Regions from separate parts of the Lysinibacillus irui genome, predicted to be linked through region 1. Evidence: a T-box and tRNA genes for the amino acid it is inferred to sense, from the RefSeq annotation. Region 1 holds a T-box; the other holds one or more tRNA genes.
What was found. A T-box is a leader RNA that pairs with one kind of tRNA and senses whether it is charged. The one in region 1 lies ahead of trpS (tryptophan--tRNA ligase), so its partner is inferred to be a tRNA-Trp.
Positions count from the first base shown of each region.

Region 1 (4,528 bases):
TTAAATAAGGTAATTCTTCTGCGTCCAAGATAAACGCTTTTTGCAGCAAAGGAGGAATTTTAATTTTGCATATACCACTTAAAGTATCTTTGCTTTGAGGCGTTTGAAAAAGCCAAATTGCTTGTATGCCATTTTTTTCATAACCCTCTGTTCGTCGGTCCCATATTTCGTGGGGGATTGTACTACATTGATATTCAAAAGCAAAATGCTTGTCATCCATTGTAACAAGTATATCTGGACGCTGAGAAAGCTTATTTAAAAATGGCTCCAGTTTCACTTTATATTTAAGCTTTTTTAACCATTCATATAATTGAATTTTACCTTGTAGATGTAACTTAGATTCCCCTTCTGAAAATAATTGTGAACATTTATTATTTGTGAGGTGGGCAAAATGTGGAATTTTAGAGTGACCTATTTTCAATTGAACAGGTTCAAGACACTGTGGACAAAAAAATTTCATCTGTCGCCTATATCGCTGTAAAGCTTTCCTCGTATATTGATATGGGAGAAATAGCTGCAGTTGATTGTTATAAGCAATAAGCATCGAATCAGCTCCTTTTTAGCCAACTATAGTAGAGAGGAATGGCTATCACAAAGAAATAAGCTGTTTTTCTTGAAATTAAAGAAATGCGGTCTAAAAATTTATAAGGATAAAAAAAGGACTGCAGTGAAACTCGATCATGAACGAGTTTCACTGCAGTCTAACAAATCAGGTAATCCACTGCTTAAGCAAAATATTTTCGGATTGTTTCAAAGCAATTAAATTCCATTATCTTTTCACCGTACTCCTCTAGACGATGAATTGTGAAATTGGATGGTGTTAAAAATTCTTTGATGACCGCATTTCTATCATGACGATTTAACTCCTCATCTGCGTTACCAAAATCAACAACTAAATAGTACCAATCTTCATATTTGAATAATGAGGAATCCACTAATTCGTCTGTCATTCGTTTTGCGACAGGGATTAACTCATCAATATCTTTAAATTTATAAACATAAATGTCTGTATCCATAAATAATTCTGACTCATCCATGTCACCAAATTGAGTTAGCTGGCTAAGAAGATCTTCCCCAACTTCATCGAATGGTGCAAACATATCTTTGTGTTCATCAAAATTCGAATGACCATCTAATGTTTCACCGTCTTTTAAAATATGTGCACGTGTGACAATGATTTCTAAGCCAACTTCAGATGCATTGATATGAATCCAAATCGGACCCTCTACATCAAAATAATCCTCCGTGTTTACTTCATCAATCATATCCCAAAAAAGTTGTTCACCCTTTGCTCGATTGTACCAAATCTCTTCACGACTATAGCCGCGATCCTCTATATCATTGTACGTAATAAAGAGCTTGAGTGTATTTTCATTTACACGTTCGATGTCCACTAGACCTCATCTCCCTTCACTGTCATATGTCGAAAAACAGTTTTGTTTCATTAGTATGCTTTTATTCTTTGTTTTTAACCTTCATACCGCATTTGTTTTTCAACCTTTGACCACACTACAGTTAAACCATCGAGTACACCGTAAACATCGATTATTTTGTTCACAGTTGTCTCTAACTCTATTGTATGCTGTTCTGTCATAAAATGAAAAGGATATACACCGTTTCACAGAAGATATTTGAATTATTGAAATTGTAGTAAACTATTTAACTTAAATCAAGTTTAACATACTTTAACGGAAATATATGACTTTTCCTATTAATTATTATACTTCATATAGAAGGTTTTACATAAGTAAAACATAAAAAAATAGATGTCACAACATGCATTCCACATTTGTAACATCTACTACATATATTATTCAAAAAGGGTAGTTTTAATTCACCATTCGCTGCGCTTCTTGAAGCTGATATGCTCGAACTTTACGAGGTAGGAAGCGACGAATTTCATCTTCATTATAGCCAACTTGTAGACGTTTTTCATCCAAAATGATTGGTCGGCGTAATAAACCAGGATACTCCTGAATTAATTCATATAAACGTTGTAGTGGTAAACTTTCAACATCTACATTTAATTTTTGGAATATTTTTGAACGAGTAGAAATAATTTCATCTGTCCCGTCTTCAGTCATACGTAAAATTTTTTTAATTTCACTAATACTTAGTGGCTCAGAAAATATATTACGTTCTGTATATGGAATTTCGTGCTCCTCTAACCAAGCTTTCGCTTTACGACAAGAGGTACAACTTGGTGATGTAAATAGGGTTACGATCATTCTGACACATCCTTTCATTTCGAAATTATTATCTAAAACCAGAACCAGAGTGTTAAATTAGAATTAATGTAAAGTAAAATACACAGTACCATTATACAGTACTCCGCTGTATTTGAATATAGTTCCAATAAAAAAAGACTGAACCCACAACTAAATATTCTTTCTTTTTATACATCTTTTAATGTAGCGTATTTTCTACTATCTTATGTGCTACTATTAACATTCCCACTTTCAATGCATTTTAAACATCTAGGCTTGTATCTTAGTTGTTCTCATTTATAAAAATTAAACGAGAAAATTGTCAATTTGGTGTGTACAGCGAAACATATTTTTAATAAAAAAGTATAAATTTATAACATTATTACACAACAGAAAAAGCATATAATTTTTTTATGAAAAAAAACACAGTCAAAAGTCTGACTTTACACAATGGAATCTTTATAATATAATTCATTGCAATAAAATCAATTTAAACAATTTGAATTGAGAAAAACGCTGACGAAGAGTAGTACATATGCATATTTCACGTTTAGAGAGTCTGTGGTCGCTGCAAACAGATCGTGGAGGCATGTGGAATGGACTTCCGAGTTAGCTTTGTGAACGCTACTTGAGCAACTAGCAAAGCTCGTCACTTCACGTTACGAAGCAGAGTGGCCTTTTTAGGCAAGCTGGGTGGTACCGCGGATTCAAACATCATTCGTCCCTTCTTTAGAAAAAATCTAATGAGGACGCATGATGTTTTTTTATTTTCATCAATCGGTGGAATGATGAAAGTTACGCCGCTGGCTAAAAGCCGCGGAACTTGAATTCGAGGAGGAAATTTTCATGACAACTATTTTTTCTGGCGTACAGCCTACAGGAATCGTAACATTAGGGAACTATTTAGGGGCATTTAAGCAATTCCCTGCATTACAAGATGAAGGAAACGCTATTTATTGCATCGTTGACCAGCATGCAATTACTGTGGCACAAGATCCAAAGGAATTACGCGAAAGCATTCGCAAGCTAGCAGCTACCTATATCGCTACTGGCATTGATCCTAAAAAATCTACATTATTCATTCAATCAGAGGTACCTGCACACGCTCAGGCAGGATGGATGTTACAATGTGTGGCTTCAATTGGGGAGCTTGAACGTATGACACAATTTAAAGATAAGTCACACGGTAAGGAAAGCGTCTCTGCCGCTCTTTTAACATACCCACCGTTAATGGCTGCAGACATTCTACTTTATAATACAAACATTGTTCCTGTCGGCGATGACCAGAAACAACATATTGAATTAACACGTGACCTAGCAGAACGCTTTAACAAACGTTACGGGGATGTCCTAACGATTCCAGAAATTCAATTACCAAAAGCAGGCGCTCGTATTAAATCACTACAAGAGCCAACAAAAAAGATGAGTAAATCGGATCCAAATACAAAGGCAACAATCCGCTTACTTGATACAGCGAAAGAAATTGAGAAAAAAATCAAATCAGCTGTTACGGATTCAGACGGTGTTGTAGCATTTGATGTGGAAAATAAACCAGGCGTTTCAAATTTATTGACAATCGAATCAGCTATTTCAGGTGTATCTATTGATGACTTAGTGAAAAAATATGAAGGCATTGGTTATGGTGGATTCAAGCAAGGTGTTGCAACAGCGGTTATTGAACACCTAACTCCTATTCAAGAAAAGTTCTATCATTTAGTAGAGTCATCTGAATTAGATGCCATTCTAGATGAAGGTGCAGCAAAAGCAAATGCCATTGCAAGTGCCACTTTAAAACGTATGGAAGAAGCAATGGGCTTAGGCCGTGCGCGTCGCTAACAATTTAAAGCTTATCAGTGGAACGATCAAAGCCTAAATCAAGAACGACAGCGCATATGATGATGCAGGCCCCTATCGCCATATAAAATTCCGTTGTTTGAAAAATAAATTTAAAAACAACCTTCCAGGAATAACCTAGCGTACGGTAATTTAAATACAATATGAGATTCCCTACAGAGAGGATCATTAAGCCATAGCTTACTAAAAATAAAAAGAGACGAAACATAAGTAGAGGCATCCTTTCTATTTCTTCTTACTTATCATGTATTCACAAAACTATAAAAAAAGACGTCAGCCGTTTAAATTTGGCTGACGTTTTTTCTAGTTTAGATACTATTATGCTTCATATTTTTTGAATAGAAGACTTGCATTGTGACCACCAAAACCAAGAGAATTACTCATTGCATATTGAATCGTTGCTTCTCTCGCTTCATTTGGAACATAATCTAAATCACATTCAGGATCTGGATCCGTTAAATTGATTG
Region 1 is NZ_CP113527.1:694,511-699,038, reverse strand. Features, by position in the region: gene OU989_RS03295 (competence protein CoiA) at 1-544, opposite strand, end outside; gene mecA (adaptor protein MecA) at 726-1,394, opposite strand; gene spxA (transcriptional regulator SpxA) at 1,830-2,225, opposite strand; T-box leader at 2,715-2,936, shown strand; gene trpS (tryptophan--tRNA ligase) at 3,054-4,043, shown strand; gene OU989_RS03275 (YuzI family membrane protein) at 4,048-4,269, opposite strand; gene fabF (beta-ketoacyl-ACP synthase II) at 4,380-4,528, opposite strand, start outside.

Region 2 (4,528 bases), 470 kb from region 1:
GTCAGACCGGAAGGACTGGTGGAGCGCTTAGAAGTGAGAATGCCGGTATGAGTAGCGAAAGACGGGTGAGAATCCCGTCCACCGTATGACTAAGGTTTCCTGAGGAAGGCTCGTCCGCTCAGGGTTAGTCGGGACCTAAGCCGAGGCCGACAGGCGTAGGCGATGGACAACAGGTTGATATTCCTGTACCACCTCCTCACCGTTTGAGAAATGGGGGGACGCAGTAGGATAGGGTAAGCGCGCTGTTGGTTATGCGCGTCCAAGCAGTAAGGCGTGTGTGTAGGCAAATCCGCACACTGTAACGTTGAGCTGTGATGGCGAGTCCGTATGGACGAAGTTCCTGATTTCACACTGCCAAGAAAAGCCTCTATCGAGGTGAGAGGTGCCCGTACCGCAAACCGACACAGGTAGTCGAGGAGAGAATCCTAAGGTGTGCGAGAGAACTCTCGTTAAGGAACTCGGCAAAATGACCCCGTAACTTCGGGAGAAGGGGTGCTCTTGAGCGTGCAAGCGCATGAGAGCCGCAGTGAATAGGCCCAGGCGACTGTTTAGCAAAAACACAGGTCTCTGCAAAACCGTAAGGTGACGTATAGGGGCTGACGCCTGCCCGGTGCTGGAAGGTTAAGAGGAGTGGTTAGCGCAAGCGAAGCTGCGAATTGAAGCCCCAGTAAACGGCGGCCGTAACTATAACGGTCCTAAGGTAGCGAAATTCCTTGTCGGGTAAGTTCCGACCCGCACGAAAGGCGTAACGATCTGGGCACTGTCTCAACGAGAGACTCGGTGAAATTATAGTACCTGTGAAGATGCAGGTTACCCGCGACAGGACGGAAAGACCCCGTGGAGCTTTACTGTAGCCTGATATTGAATTTTGGTACAACTTGTACAGGATAGGTAGGAGCCAGAGATCTCGGAGCGCCAGCTTCGAAGGAGGCGTCGGTGGGATACTACCCTGGTTGTATTGAAATTCTAACCCATGCCCCTTAGCGGGGCAGGAGACAGTGTCAGGCGGACAGTTTGACTGGGGCGGTCGCCTCCTAAAAGGTAACGGAGGCGCCCAAAGGTTCCCTCAGAATGGTTGGAAATCATTCGTAGAGTGTAAAGGCACAAGGGAGCTTGACTGCGAGACCTACAAGTCGAGCAGGGTCGAAAGACGGGCTTAGTGATCCGGTGGTTCCGCATGGAAGGGCCATCGCTCAACGGATAAAAGCTACCCCGGGGATAACAGGCTTATCTCCCCCAAGAGTCCACATCGACGGGGAGGTTTGGCACCTCGATGTCGGCTCATCGCATCCTGGGGCTGTAGTCGGTCCCAAGGGTTGGGCTGTTCGCCCATTAAAGCGGTACGCGAGCTGGGTTCAGAACGTCGTGAGACAGTTCGGTCCCTATCCGTCGTGGGCGTAGGAAATTTGAGAGGAGCTGTCCTTAGTACGAGAGGACCGGGATGGACACACCGCTGGTGTACCAGTTGTCTTGCCAAAGGCATCGCTGGGTAGCTATGTGTGGACGGGATAAGTGCTGAAAGCATCTAAGCATGAAGCCCCCCTCAAGATGAGATTTCCCATTACACAAGTAAGTAAGATCCCTCAAAGACGATGAGGTAGATAGGTTCGAGGTGGAAGTGTGGTGACACATGGAGCTGACGAATACTAATCGATCGAGGACTTAACCAAATTGTTTGAAGCATTCAATGTACGTTTATCTAGTTTTGAAAGAATAAGTCTTTCAACTGAATAAGTGAAGTGATGATGGCAAAGAGGCCACACCCGTTCCCATACCGAACACGGAAGTTAAGCTCTTTAGCGCCGATGGTAGTTGGGGGCTTCCCCCTGTGAGAGTAGGACGTCGCTTCGCTTATTTTTTGTGGAGGATTAGCTCAGCTGGGAGAGCACCTGCCTTACAAGCAGGGGGTCGGCGGTTCGAGCCCGTCATCCTCCACCATATGGTCCCGTGGTGTAGCGGTTAACATGCCTGCCTGTCACGCAGGAGATCGCCGGTTCGATCCCGGTCGGGACCGCCATTATTTTTGCCGGTGTAGCTCAGTTGGTAGAGCAACTGACTTGTAATCAGTAGGTCGTGGGTTCGACTCCTATCGCCGGCACCATTCCCTTGGAGGGGTAGCGAAGTGGCTAAACGCGGCGGACTGTAAATCCGCTCCTTAGGGTTCGGCGGTTCGAATCCGTCCCCCTCCACCATTTTAGGGGCATAGTTCAACGGTAGAATAGAGGTCTCCAAAACCTTTGGTGTGGGTTCGATTCCTACTGCCCCTGCCAGGTATTGAGGTACTCGTTCATATACAGCTGTTATGATTTATATAGTGGCGATTGTGGCGAAGTGGTTAACGCATCGGATTGTGGTTCCGACATTCGTGGGTTCGATTCCCATCAGTCGCCCCATTTCAACATTGGGGTATAGCCAAGCGGTAAGGCAACGGATTTTGATTCCGTCATGCCTAGGTTCGAATCCTAGTACCCCAGCCATTTTTTTCTTTAACGAGCCATTAGCTCAGTTGGTAGAGCATCTGACTTTTAATCAGAGGGTCGAAGGTTCGAGTCCTTCATGGCTCATCATTTTTATTTACTAAGCGCCCGTAGCTCAATTGGATAGAGCGTCTGACTACGGATCAGAAGGTTATGGGTTCGACTCCTGTCGGGCGCGCCAATAAATATATTTTACGGAATGTAGCTCAGCTTGGTAGAGCACTTGGTTTGGGACCAAGGGGTCGTAGGTTCGAATCCTGTCATTCCGACCATCTTTTATTTAAATGGGGCCTTAGCTCAGCTGGGAGAGCGCCTGCCTTGCACGCAGGAGGTCAGCGGTTCGATCCCGCTAGGCTCCACCATTTCAATATTTTTGGAGGTATACCCAAGTCTGGCTGAAGGGATCGGTCTTGAAAACCGACAGGCGGGTAACACCGCGCGGGGGTTCGAATCCCTCTACCTCCTCCATTTCGGGTCAGTAGCTCAGTTGGTAGAGCATTAGATTGAAGCTCTAAGTGTCGGCGGTTCGATTCCGTCCTGACCCACCATTATTTGCGGGTGTAGTTTAATGGTAAAACCTCAGCCTTCCAAGCTGATGTCGTGAGTTCGATTCTCATCACCCGCTCCAAAATGGGCCTATAGCTCAGCTGGTTAGAGCGCACGCCTGATAAGCGTGAGGTCGATGGTTCGAGTCCATTTAGGCCCATCATTATTCCGAAGTAGCTCAGTTGGTAGTAGCACCTGACTGTTAATCAGGTTGTCGCAGGTTCGAGTCCTGCCTTCGGAGCCACGGCCCGTTGGTCAAGTGGTTAAGACACCGCCCTTTCACGGCGGTAACACGGGTTCGAATCCCGTACGGGTCATCAAGCATGTAGCACAGATGTGTGTTACATGCTTTTTTCTATATGTAGATGTTCAACCAAGACTATAAAACCATTAAAAGGTTCTGTAGCTTTTTTATGGTGAACATAGGACAGTATAAGTGCTTTAGCTCATTTCAAGGTCCTGTTCCATTTATCAATCACATGTTTCACCCACTAATAAATTTGAACAAACTATTTCATATATGCAATATGTATGTTTTTTCAACAGCTATTTTCATGGTGCTTGCCGTATCGTTGCTCTAATATGAGGGTAAGTGGAGGAATCGATATGAGTATACAGGAGATAGAGCAATTCTTAAGTCAATATCAGAAAGAACAAAATAAATCAGATCTTTGGTTAGAGAATAGATTGCAAGAGATTAAGAGTGAAGGTGAATATTACCCCACAACAGAGGAACTAGTTTTTGGAGCACGTGTCGCATGGCGTAATAGTAACAAATGTATTGGACGCTTGTTTTGGCAGTCATTGCATGTAGTAGACGCACGAGATCTTTTAGACGAAGAGGATATTTTTCGAAAATTACTAGAGCATATCGATTATGCAACAAATAGTGGGAAAATCCGCCCTACAATAACCGTGTTTGCCTCAGATCGAGTACGGATTTGGAATCACCAACTTATCCGTTATGCGGGCTATGAAACGGAATTAGGTGTTATAGGTGATTCTCATTCTGTTGCGTTTACACAAGTATGTGAAACGCTAGGCTGGAAAAGTGAGAGAACAGCTTTTGATGTGTTACCACTTGTTATACAAGTAGATGGGCGAGCTCCAAGGCTGTTTACAATTCCAGCAGAATATATTTTAGAGGTGCCAATCCGCCATCCAGAGGAAGCTGAAATAGAAAAATTAGAGATGAAATGGTATGCTGTACCCATTATCTCGAGTATGCGTTTTCGAATGGCAGGCATTGATTACCAAGCTGCTCCTTTTAATGGTTGGTATATGGGGACAGAAATTGGAGCACGTAATTTAGCTGATCATGACCGCTATAATATGCTACCAGCTATTGCTGAGATTTTTAATCTTGATACAACCAAACAAGCTTCTCTTTGGCGTGATCGTGCATTAGTGGAGCTTAATATAGCAGTTCTCCATTCCTTTAAAGAAGATGGGGTAAGCATTGTCGATCATCATACAGCGGCTCAGCAGTTTAAATTGTTTGAGGA
Region 2 is NZ_CP113527.1:220,523-225,050, forward strand. Features, by position in the region: rRNA gene OU989_RS01055 (23S ribosomal RNA) at 1-1,670, shown strand, start outside; rRNA gene rrf (5S ribosomal RNA) at 1,736-1,851, shown strand; tRNA gene OU989_RS01065 (tRNA-Val) at 1,863-1,938, shown strand; tRNA gene OU989_RS01070 (tRNA-Asp) at 1,942-2,017, shown strand; tRNA gene OU989_RS01075 (tRNA-Thr) at 2,026-2,101, shown strand; tRNA gene OU989_RS01080 (tRNA-Tyr) at 2,109-2,192, shown strand; tRNA gene OU989_RS01085 (tRNA-Trp) at 2,197-2,270, shown strand; tRNA gene OU989_RS01090 (tRNA-His) at 2,318-2,393, shown strand; tRNA gene OU989_RS01095 (tRNA-Gln) at 2,403-2,477, shown strand; tRNA gene OU989_RS01100 (tRNA-Lys) at 2,492-2,564, shown strand; tRNA gene OU989_RS01105 (tRNA-Arg) at 2,582-2,658, shown strand; tRNA gene OU989_RS01110 (tRNA-Pro) at 2,673-2,749, shown strand; tRNA gene OU989_RS01115 (tRNA-Ala) at 2,764-2,839, shown strand; tRNA gene OU989_RS01120 (tRNA-Ser) at 2,853-2,945, shown strand; tRNA gene OU989_RS01125 (tRNA-Phe) at 2,950-3,025, shown strand; tRNA gene OU989_RS01130 (tRNA-Gly) at 3,032-3,105, shown strand; tRNA gene OU989_RS01135 (tRNA-Ile) at 3,110-3,183, shown strand; tRNA gene OU989_RS01140 (tRNA-Asn) at 3,191-3,267, shown strand; tRNA gene OU989_RS01145 (tRNA-Glu) at 3,269-3,340, shown strand; gene OU989_RS01150 (nitric oxide synthase oxygenase) at 3,630-4,528, shown strand, end outside.
Region 2: it encodes a tRNA-Trp, which carries the amino acid that the T-box ahead of trpS (tryptophan--tRNA ligase) is inferred to sense. The anticodon was not compared.